2 regions of the Providencia sp. PROV004 genome follow, and region 1 is predicted to be linked to the other one. Evidence: predicted binding sites of a transcription regulator. Region 1 holds the regulator's gene; the other holds the start of a gene.

Evidence for each region. The regulator CRP, encoded in region 1, controls carbon source genes, mostly activating them, when cyclic AMP is high. The targets are predictions, from matches to a motif close to ATGTGANNNNNNTCACAT.
Region 2: a site for CRP is predicted at 1,896-1,913, ahead of epd (erythrose-4-phosphate dehydrogenase). Genes of this name have one in related genera too.

The regions. Positions count from the first base shown of each region.
Region 1 covers NZ_CP042859.1:343,025-347,856, forward strand. The annotation lists gene FVA69_RS01515 (hypothetical protein) at 1-953, opposite strand, end outside; gene FVA69_RS01520 (hypothetical protein) at 1,121-2,098, opposite strand; gene crp (cAMP-activated global transcriptional regulator CRP) at 2,238-2,870, opposite strand; gene FVA69_RS01530 (OsmC family protein) at 3,227-3,628, shown strand; gene FVA69_RS01535 (phosphoribulokinase) at 3,719-4,588, opposite strand; gene FVA69_RS01540 (YheU family protein) at 4,766-4,832, opposite strand, start outside.
Region 2 covers NZ_CP042859.1:923,942-928,773, reverse strand. The annotation lists gene pgk (phosphoglycerate kinase) at 1-771, opposite strand, end outside; gene epd (erythrose-4-phosphate dehydrogenase) at 864-1,883, opposite strand; gene tkt (transketolase) at 2,196-4,190, opposite strand; gene FVA69_RS04020 (fimbrial protein) at 4,769-4,832, opposite strand, start outside.

The DNA.
Region 1 (4,832 bases):
GACGAATCTTCCATTTCATTGGTTTCGGGCTTCGCTAAAAAAGTTAATTCGTCATCAAAATCAAAGTTATGGTCCTCATCATGATAAATAGGGGTACCATCTTCATCACAGATAATTAAATTTTTTTTAATTATTGACTCTTCTGGGGTTACGCTGTTTTTTTCTTCCATTAATTTTTTCGATATTTGACTTTTTTTGGGGTTAATGGATTTTTTATTATAGTTATTTAACGTTATATTATGAATTTTGTTTTTAATATCATCTAATTCTTTAATTAATAAATTTTTAATGATTAATTGTAAATTAATTAATGATTTTAAATTTTCATTTTGGTCTTCCACCCCAAATGTATTTTCTATCTCTTTATATGATGACTCTAATATTTCATGTTTTTTTTCAAGATAATAAATCCCTCTTATTTTTGACTCGTTTTTTATCTCTAATTTTAATTTGTATATATCATTTTTTAATTGTTCTTTAGTTTCAATTAATTCTATATTTTTAATATGGTATGTGTAATGGTCTATTAGGTCATTCTGTTCTTTAATTATTTTATTGTTGACTAATTCTTCTACATAGGGCTTGTCTATTTTTAATGCGTTACTTATTTTTCTATTAATTTCATCTTTAGTGTTTTTTACTGTTGGGGATATTTCAAACGACTTTTTAAGTAGTTCATTTTCTAATGATATTATTTTATTTTGATTTAATTCGACTTTTAATCGTGAGTTATTCTCATTTTTTTTGGTTTCTATTTTTTTTAACTCTAAGTAAAACTTTGAATCCATATTTACTTTGTTTTTTTTGTTAAAACTAAATAAATGAATGAAATTATTCAATCTAGTATTACGTATTTTCTTAATTATTGGGAAATAATTTTCCGCTATTTCTAATGCTATGTTTTTTTTAAAGATGGGATTGCTTACATTTCTATTGATGGTGTCTATGTGCATGAGAGATCCTTAATTATCAATTAATGCTATTTTGGGTTGTTTTTAGGTTAGTTAATATAATAAATCGATGTTTATGATTATTTATTTACATGTGTGTGATATTTGTGTTTGGATTTGTTCTAGCCAATGCAAATATTTTAATTGATTGAATAATAAGTCGATTTTACTTATTTTATTATTGGTGACTTGTAAAGTGCTAGTAATTGAGAGTTAGTCTTCATTTGGGCGTCTATTTCAGCGATTATTTTTATATGGTTATTCATTTCTTGGGTAAATTGGTATTCTTTTTCTATTATTTTTAATAAATCAGAACTATTAACTAAAATTTTATTTTTTGCTAAGTTATCTTTGCTAAGGCTGGTTTTCTGTGTGGTAATTTTACTCGATAAATTATAATGTTCTTTTATTCGTTGTGCTCTTAGTAATGATGACTTTGTTTGCGGTATATTTCCCTTGAACTCAAAAGTGGTTTTTGGCAAAGAGGTGATTCTTTGATTAGGCCGATTTTCTTCACAAATTTTGTAATGTATATAAACTAATTTCTTATTAAATTTGCTTTCTGTTTTATATTTTATACCCACGGAAGGTAGTGTGATATGACGAATAGACTCTTGAATGATTTGTTTTTTTAAAGGAAGCATTGAACCATTTTTATTAGTTAGAGGTTTAGGTAATACAAATTTTTTTATAATCTCTTTTTTTTCTTGTAGACTTTTATTGTTAATGCCAGGGATTCTAATATCGCGATATAAAAAATCAGCATATTCAGCATTTTTTTTGGGGAGTTCTTTGTATTGGTCAAGAATAACTCTATTTTCTTTTATTAATGAGTCTGTACTTTGCTCAGAAAGAAAAGTAGATGAATATTTTCCGTATAGCTTAATTTTCAATTGATTGACTTTTTCGTAAAATTCACCAGTGCTTAAACACTTAATATTATTGGTTTCTTCTAAGTCGCTCTCATAGGCGGAATCAATACTCTCAGTGCTACAGGTACGAGTTGGTTTTAGCTGGTTATTCGTATCAAGTGGACTTTTTTTCAGTGAAGAGGTAATCGTAAAAATTTTTTTGATGAAATCATCGGAATTAATGATTTTTTTGAAAATCGTCGGATTACCCGATAAATAGCCTAATGTAATGGTCATAAATATTTCCCTAATTAATAAGATAATAATTATTATTCTATAAGGGGAAGTGATAAAGAGAATATAAAGAAGCGATTTTATTAGAATTTAATATGATAAATAAATAGCCCAGCCAAAGGTGGCCAGGCTGAAAGGTTAATTAACGAGTACCGTAAACAACAATGGTTTTACCATGTGCAGAGATCAGGTTTTGGTCTTCTAACATTTTTAGAATACGGCCGACTGTTTCACGGGAACAACCCACGATTTGGCCTATTTCCTGACGAGTAATTTTGATTTGCATACCGTCTGGGTGTGTCATTGCATCAGGTTGTTTAGCTAAGTTTAATAGCGTTTGAGCAATACGGCCTGTAACGTCTAAGAATGCGAGGTTACCGACTTTCTCAGATGTTGTTTGTAAGCGACTAGCCATTTGCGCAGAAAGGCGCATTAAAATATCAGGGTTTACCTGAATTAATTGACGGAATTTTTTGTAAGAAATTTCAGCAACTTCGCAGGCTATTTTGGCTCTAACCCACGCAGTACGTTCTTGCCCTTCTTCAAATAACCCAAGCTCACCAATGAAATCCCCCTGATTCAGGTAAGAGAGGATCATTTCTTTGCCTTCTTCATCTTTAATTAAAACAGCCACCGAACCTTTAACGATATAGTAAAGGGTTTCTGCTTTCTCACCCTGATGGATAAGAGTGCTCTTGGATGGATATTTATGAATATGGCAGTGTGACAAAAACCATTCAAGAGTAGGGTCTGTTTGTGGCTTGCCGAGAACCATTAGCGTTATCCTCTGTATGTTATTGCAGCCATTCAGAAAAACATACTAGAAAGGCTGGCTTTAAAGTCACTAGCTTAGCATATTAATTTGCCTTATATACCTTTAAATAATCTAACAGCTGATTGCTTCAGCGTTTTTGATTGCTTTGGGTAACGCAAATTGATATCAACACTATAATATGATCAATTAAACCGTTGAGTTTTGATCTTAATCCTATCAACTAAGTATTGTTTGTAGCATATCCAATAAAGAAAGTCTTCCCTGTATCGCTTCAGCCAAATAAAGTTGATATAACATTCATTGTATCTATGGAACAATGTAGCCTTTAAACCGATTTCATTTCAAGGGGAAATATAATGGAAGCAAGAGTTAAGTGGGTTGAAGGACTTTCTTTTCTAGGGGAGTCTGCGTCTGGGCACCAAGTGATGATGGACGGCAATGCAGGTGATAACGCCCCAAGCCCAATGGAAATGGTGCTAATGGCTGCGGGTGGTTGCAGCGCGATTGATGTCGTTTCGATTCTACAAAAGGGCCGCTATGATATTACGGATTGTGAGGTGAAATTAACCTCACAGCGTCGCGAAGAAGCCCCTCGTTATTTTGTGAAAATCCATTTACATTTTATTGTAACAGGGAATGAATTAACGGAAAAAGCGGTCGAACGAGCCGTTCAACTTTCTGCTGAAAAATATTGTTCAGTCGCATTGATGTTAGAGAAAACCGTTGAAGTCACACACAGCTTTGAAATAAAAAACTAAAAATAAATTTAATTTTTATTGGTATATTTGAATTAAAAGATGCTTACCTTAATTAATGATAAGCATCTTATTTATTAATCAAAAAATAATTTAATTGTTGTCCTTTTGATTAATTAGTTTTTCGACTATTGGCGCCATAATTAATTCCATGGCTAAACCTAGTTTTCCTCCGGGGACGACAATTGTATTCATTGCAGAAATGAAAGAGCCAGATATCATTGATAGCAAATAGGGGAAATCAATTTGCTCTAGCCCACGAAAGCGGATCACAATAAAGCTTTCATCTTGTGATGGAATAGCTTTAGCCGAAAATGGGTTAGAGGTGTCTACCGTTGGAACGCGTTGAAAATTGATGTGAGTGCGAGAAAATTGTGGCGTGATGTAATTAATATAGTCGCCCATAGAACGCACGACAGAGTCCATAACGGCTTCACGGGAGTGCCCTCGCTCTGTCGTATCACGGATTAATTTTTGGATCCATTCTAGGTTGACTATAGGGACAACACCGACAAGTAAATCAACATGTTGTGCGACATTATGTTCCGGTGTGACAACACCGCCATGTAGCCCCTCATAAAACAAAATATCCGTTTTATCTGGCAGCGGTTCCCAAGGGGTAAATGTCCCGGGCTGCAAGCCATAAGGTACCGCTTCATCATAAGTATGTAGATATTTACGGGATTGCCCACAACCCGTTTTTGCATAGTCAACTAAGGTTTGTTCAAGCAAAGCAAAATCATTCGCTTCGGGGCCAAAGTAACTGATGTGCCGGCCTTGTTCTCTGGCTTTACGGATAGCCATATCCATTTCAGGGCGTGTATAGCGGTGAAAACTATCCCCTTCTAATGTTGCAGGCTGGATATTTAATTGGTGAAAAACTTTACGAAATGCTTGGCTAGTTGACGTTGTGCCAGCACCGCTCGAACCGGTGATAGCAATAATTGGGTGCTTTTTGGACATCGTGGACTCCCTGTGCTGCGCTTATAAGCACTATTTTAATCAATAGTGCATGAAGCGGATTAACGGGTGTTAGGGTTGTGAGCCTTATTTGATGGTTTTACGACATGATTATGTTGGAAAACACGCAACTTTTTTATGACAAAAGATGACGTAAAAATGAACCATGGAATAAAAACATCATACAGAAAAACTTCCCTTAGGCATGAAATTAACCGATTCATGCAATTCAGACCAGACTAGCACA
Region 2 (4,832 bases), 580 kb from region 1:
AACATCCGTTGGTACTGGAATTTGGCAGTTTGCCAGTAATTTTTTCGCTTCAGGGATTAAGTCCGCTTCATATAATGAGCGACCAACATTATTGCCTTCCGCTGCGATAAAGGTATTTGCAATACCGCCACCAACAATCAGCTGGTCTGCGATTTTAGATAGGGAATCTAATACAGTCAGTTTCGTTGACACTTTAGAGCCACCAACAATCGCAACCATTGGACGAGCTGGGTTATCTAATGCTTTACCTAATGCTTCTAACTCACCACTCAGTAGTGGGCCAGCACAAGCAACTGGAGAGAATTTAGCAACACCATGTGTTGACGCTTGTGCGCGGTGAGCCGTACCAAATGCGTCCATAACATAAACATCACACAATGCAGCGTATTGTTTAGACAGGGTTTCATCGTCTTTTTTCTCGCCTTTATTAAAGCGAACGTTTTCCAGCACAACTAACTCGCCAGCTTCGATTTCAACACCGTTAAGGTAGTCTTTAACTAAGCGGACTGGGTAATCCATTTTGTCAGCCAGATAGTCAACAACAGGTTGCAGTGAAAACTCTTCGTTGTACTCGCCTTCGGTCGGGCGACCAAGGTGAGAAGTGACCATGACTTTAGCGCCTTGTTTCAGAGCAGCTTCAATTGTTGGTAATGAAGCACGAATACGTGCATCAGAAGTAACTTTGCCATCTTTTACAGGAACGTTTAAGTCAGAACGGATGAATACGCGTTTACCCGCTAAGTCTAAATCGGTCATCTTAATTACAGACATGGTGAATCCTCTCGTTGATTCTCTATAAAGTTTCCATCAGCGACTGTGCAAAACAATAAAGTTATCATGCCCTGCTGTCTGTCAGTCGCCAATTAGTTTAAACCTGTCGCTGCCATCGCTAATGTTGTATCTAGCATCCGGTTAGCAAACCCCCATTCGTTATCACACCAAACTAGGGTTTTAATTAAATGCTTACCACTAACTCGCGTTTGTGTACCGTCTATAATAGCACTGTGTGGATCATGATTGAAATCCATCGAAACTAGCGGTAATTCAGTGTAGTCCACTATACCACGAAAATGGCCTTGTGCCGCGCTTCGCAGTAGTTGGTTGACTTTATCAACACAAACATCGTTATGTACGGTAACACTCAAATCAATCGCTGTCACATTCGTCGTCGGTACACGGACAGAAATGGCTTCAAAATGGTCTTTAAATTTCGGAAAAATTCGCGTAATTCCTGCCGCTAACTTGGTATCAACAGGAATAATAGACTGACTCGCTGCACGAGTTCTGCGTAAATCTTTATGATAGGCATCGATAACAGGCTGGTCATTCATTGACGCATGAATCGTCGTCACGGTTCCCGATTCAATCGAAAATGCCTCATCAAGCAATTTAATAATAGGAATAATACAGTTGGTGGTGCAAGAAGCATTGGAAACAATCTTGTCTTGAGCGGTTAAGCTTTCATGGTTAACACCATAAACGATAGTTGCATCAAGGTCATCAGTACCCGGGTGAGAAAATAATACTTTTTTCGCCCCTGCCGCTAAATGCAATAAGCCGTCATCCCGTGAACCATAAACCCCACTACAATCTAAAACAACATCAATCCCCAGTTCTTTCCAAGGCAACTCATGCAGCTCAGATTGGTGAAATAAACGAATATTATCATCACCAACTTGTAAAAGTGTTCCGTTAAGTCGTACATCCCAAGCAAAACGCCCATGGCTGGAATCATACTTCAGCAAATGCGCAATCCCTTCAGGTTCAGCAAGTTCATTAACCGCCACCACGACAATCTCTGCCCGACGGCCAGACTCATACAACGCTCTTAGAACACTTCGACCAATGCGGCCAAAGCCATTTATTGCTACCCTGATTGCCATTCTACACCTTGTATCTGAGCAAAATCACACGGTTGCTAAGGATAACTGACTCACACCAACTCTACTGCTCATTTTAGCTGTCAAACATCAAAAGTGTGCTTCAACCGACATTTTTAAAAAATATTTTCATTCTGCAACATACAACTGAAACGGTTCAGCTTATCTAGGATTAGATTAAGGGATATATTTATAGAACGCAATAGAAAATCCTATATTGGTGCACAAAAAAACAACGCCTAGTTTATCGCTAGGCGTTGTTCAGCAAGATAATTAGAAATGAGAACCGAAATTCGGAACTCATTCCTTCTTATTTTATTTCAGTAAAGATTTCGCAGCTTCAACTGCTTTCTCTACTGTGATACCGAATTCTTTAAACAGAACTTCGGCAGGAGCAGATTCACCAAAGGTATGCATACCGATGATGGCGCCGTTTAAACCAGTGTACTTGAACCAGTAATCTGCAATACCCGCTTCGATAGCAACACGTGCTGTCACATTAGCAGGTAAAACCGCTTCACGGTATGCCGCGTCTTGTTTATCAAATACATCCGTTGATGGCATAGAAACAACACGAACTTTACGGCCTTCTGATGTTAATTGATCAGCCGCTTTAACAGCCAATTCCACTTCAGAACCTGTAGCAATAAAGATTAACTCAGGCGTACCTGCGCAATCTTTCAGAATGTAAGCCCCTTTCTCGATATTGCCTAATTGTTCAGGGCTACGAGGTTGTTGCTCTAAGTTCTGACGAGAGAAGATTAATGCGCTTGGGCCATCTTTACGCTCGATAGCATATTTCCACGCCACCGCAGATTCAACTTGGTCACAAGGACGCCACGTGCTGACATTTGGTGTCACACGCAGGCTTGCCAGTTGCTCAACCGGTTGGTGAGTCGGGCCATCTTCACCCAGACCAATAGAATCGTGAGTATAAACGAAGATGCTACGCACTTTCATCAGTGCTGCCATACGAACCGCATTACGCGCGTATTCAACAAACATCAGGAATGTCGCGCCGTAAGGAATGAAACCACCATGTAACGCGATACCGTTCATGATAGCTGACATACCAAATTCACGAACACCGTAGTGAATATAGTTACCCGCTGGGTCAACATTCAGCGCTTTCGAACCTGACCACATGGTTAAGTTACTTGGTGCTAAGTCTGCAGAACCACCCATAAATTCTGGTAACACTTTACCAAACGCTTCTAATGCATTTTGTGATGCTTTACGGCTGGCAATATTTGCTGGGTTTTGTTGCAGATTTTCAACAAATTGTTTTGCATCCGCGTCAAAATTAGCTGGTAATTCACCATTCATACGACGAGTAAATTCCGCAGCTAATTCAGGGAATTGGGCTGAATATGCGGCGAATTTTTTATCCCATGCGCTTTGTTTTTCTTTACCTGCGGTACGAGCATCCCAAGCTTCGTAGATATCTTTAGGAATTTCGAATGGACCGTAGCTCCACCCCAGAGCTTCGCGAGTTGCTGCAATTTCAGCATCACCTAAAGGTGCACCGTGGACAGACTCAGAACCAGCTTTGTTTGGTGAACCAAAACCAATGATAGTTTTACACATAATCAGTGTTGGTTTATCAGTTTGGTTTTTCGCTTCATTCACTGCCGCATTGATCTGTGATGCGTCATGTCCGTCGATATCACGGATAACATGCCAGCCATAAGATTCGAAACGTGCTGCGGTATCGTCAGTAAACCAACCTTCAACTTCACCATCAATTGAGATGCCGTTGTCATCATAGAATGCGATCAGTTTATTTAATTTCAGTGTACCCGCTAAAGAACATGCTTCGTGCGAGATACCTTCCATCATACAGCCATCACCCATGAATACATAAGTGTGGTGGTCAACAACGTCATGGCCAGGGCGGTTAAATTGCGCGGCTAATGTGCGTTCTGCGATCGCAAAACCCACTGCGTTTGCAATGCCTTGCCCCAAAGGACCAGTTGTTGTTTCAACACCTGGAGTATAGCCATATTCTGGGTGGCCCGGTGTTTTAGAGTGTAATTGGCGGAAGTTTTTTAACTCTTCGATAGGTAAGTCATAACCAGTGAGGTGCAGTAAGCTATAAATCAACATTGAGCCATGGCCGTTTGACAGTACAAAACGGTCACGATCTGCCCAGTGAGGGTCTGCTGGGTTATGATTCATATGGTCACGCCACAGTACTTCAGCGATATCAGCCATGCCCATTGGCGCGCCAGGATGCCCTGATTTTGCTTTTTGAACCGCATCCATACTTAGAAAGCGGATAGCATTAGCAAGGGTTTTACGAGTCGTCATCAGTATACTCCAGGTAGGATAAAAACGTACTTAAACCAATTTTTACAACGCAATACGGATAGTGCTACTTTAATTTCGCTGCAACATGAAAGTATCAAGTTACCGAGGTATCGCCATCGGTCTCCTTATCTAAGAAACCACAACACATCGACAACAAACTGAGCATTTCATGAATAGAGCGATTGAAAGTAACCCAATTCTACCCATACCGCAATATTTGCTATGTTCATGGCAGCAGATCGCTAATAAATTGAACTGCCGCAAAGCTGAATCCATTCCATTGCGCAAAATATCCCTTAAGACTTACATTTTTGCGCAAGTGACTAACCTTATTAAACCTGAGTTCAGTGTCTGGGATCAAGGTGATTTATGCTTCTAGCACATTTAGCTGCCACATTAGTGATAATTGGCAAAGTTTTAGACAAAAAAAGCGCAATATGCCCGAATATTTTTGTTTGAGTTGAGTAAAAGACCTAGCCTTTCTAATGACTATTAATAGATAGAAGTAACATGAATTGAAAAAAACCAGTAACAACAAATATTACTGGCTAATCATATAATATAAAATTTTAAATCAGCTAATCGCAATTGCCTATAGAATAGTATTTATCAAATATAACAATGTATTTACGGCTTTTTTTC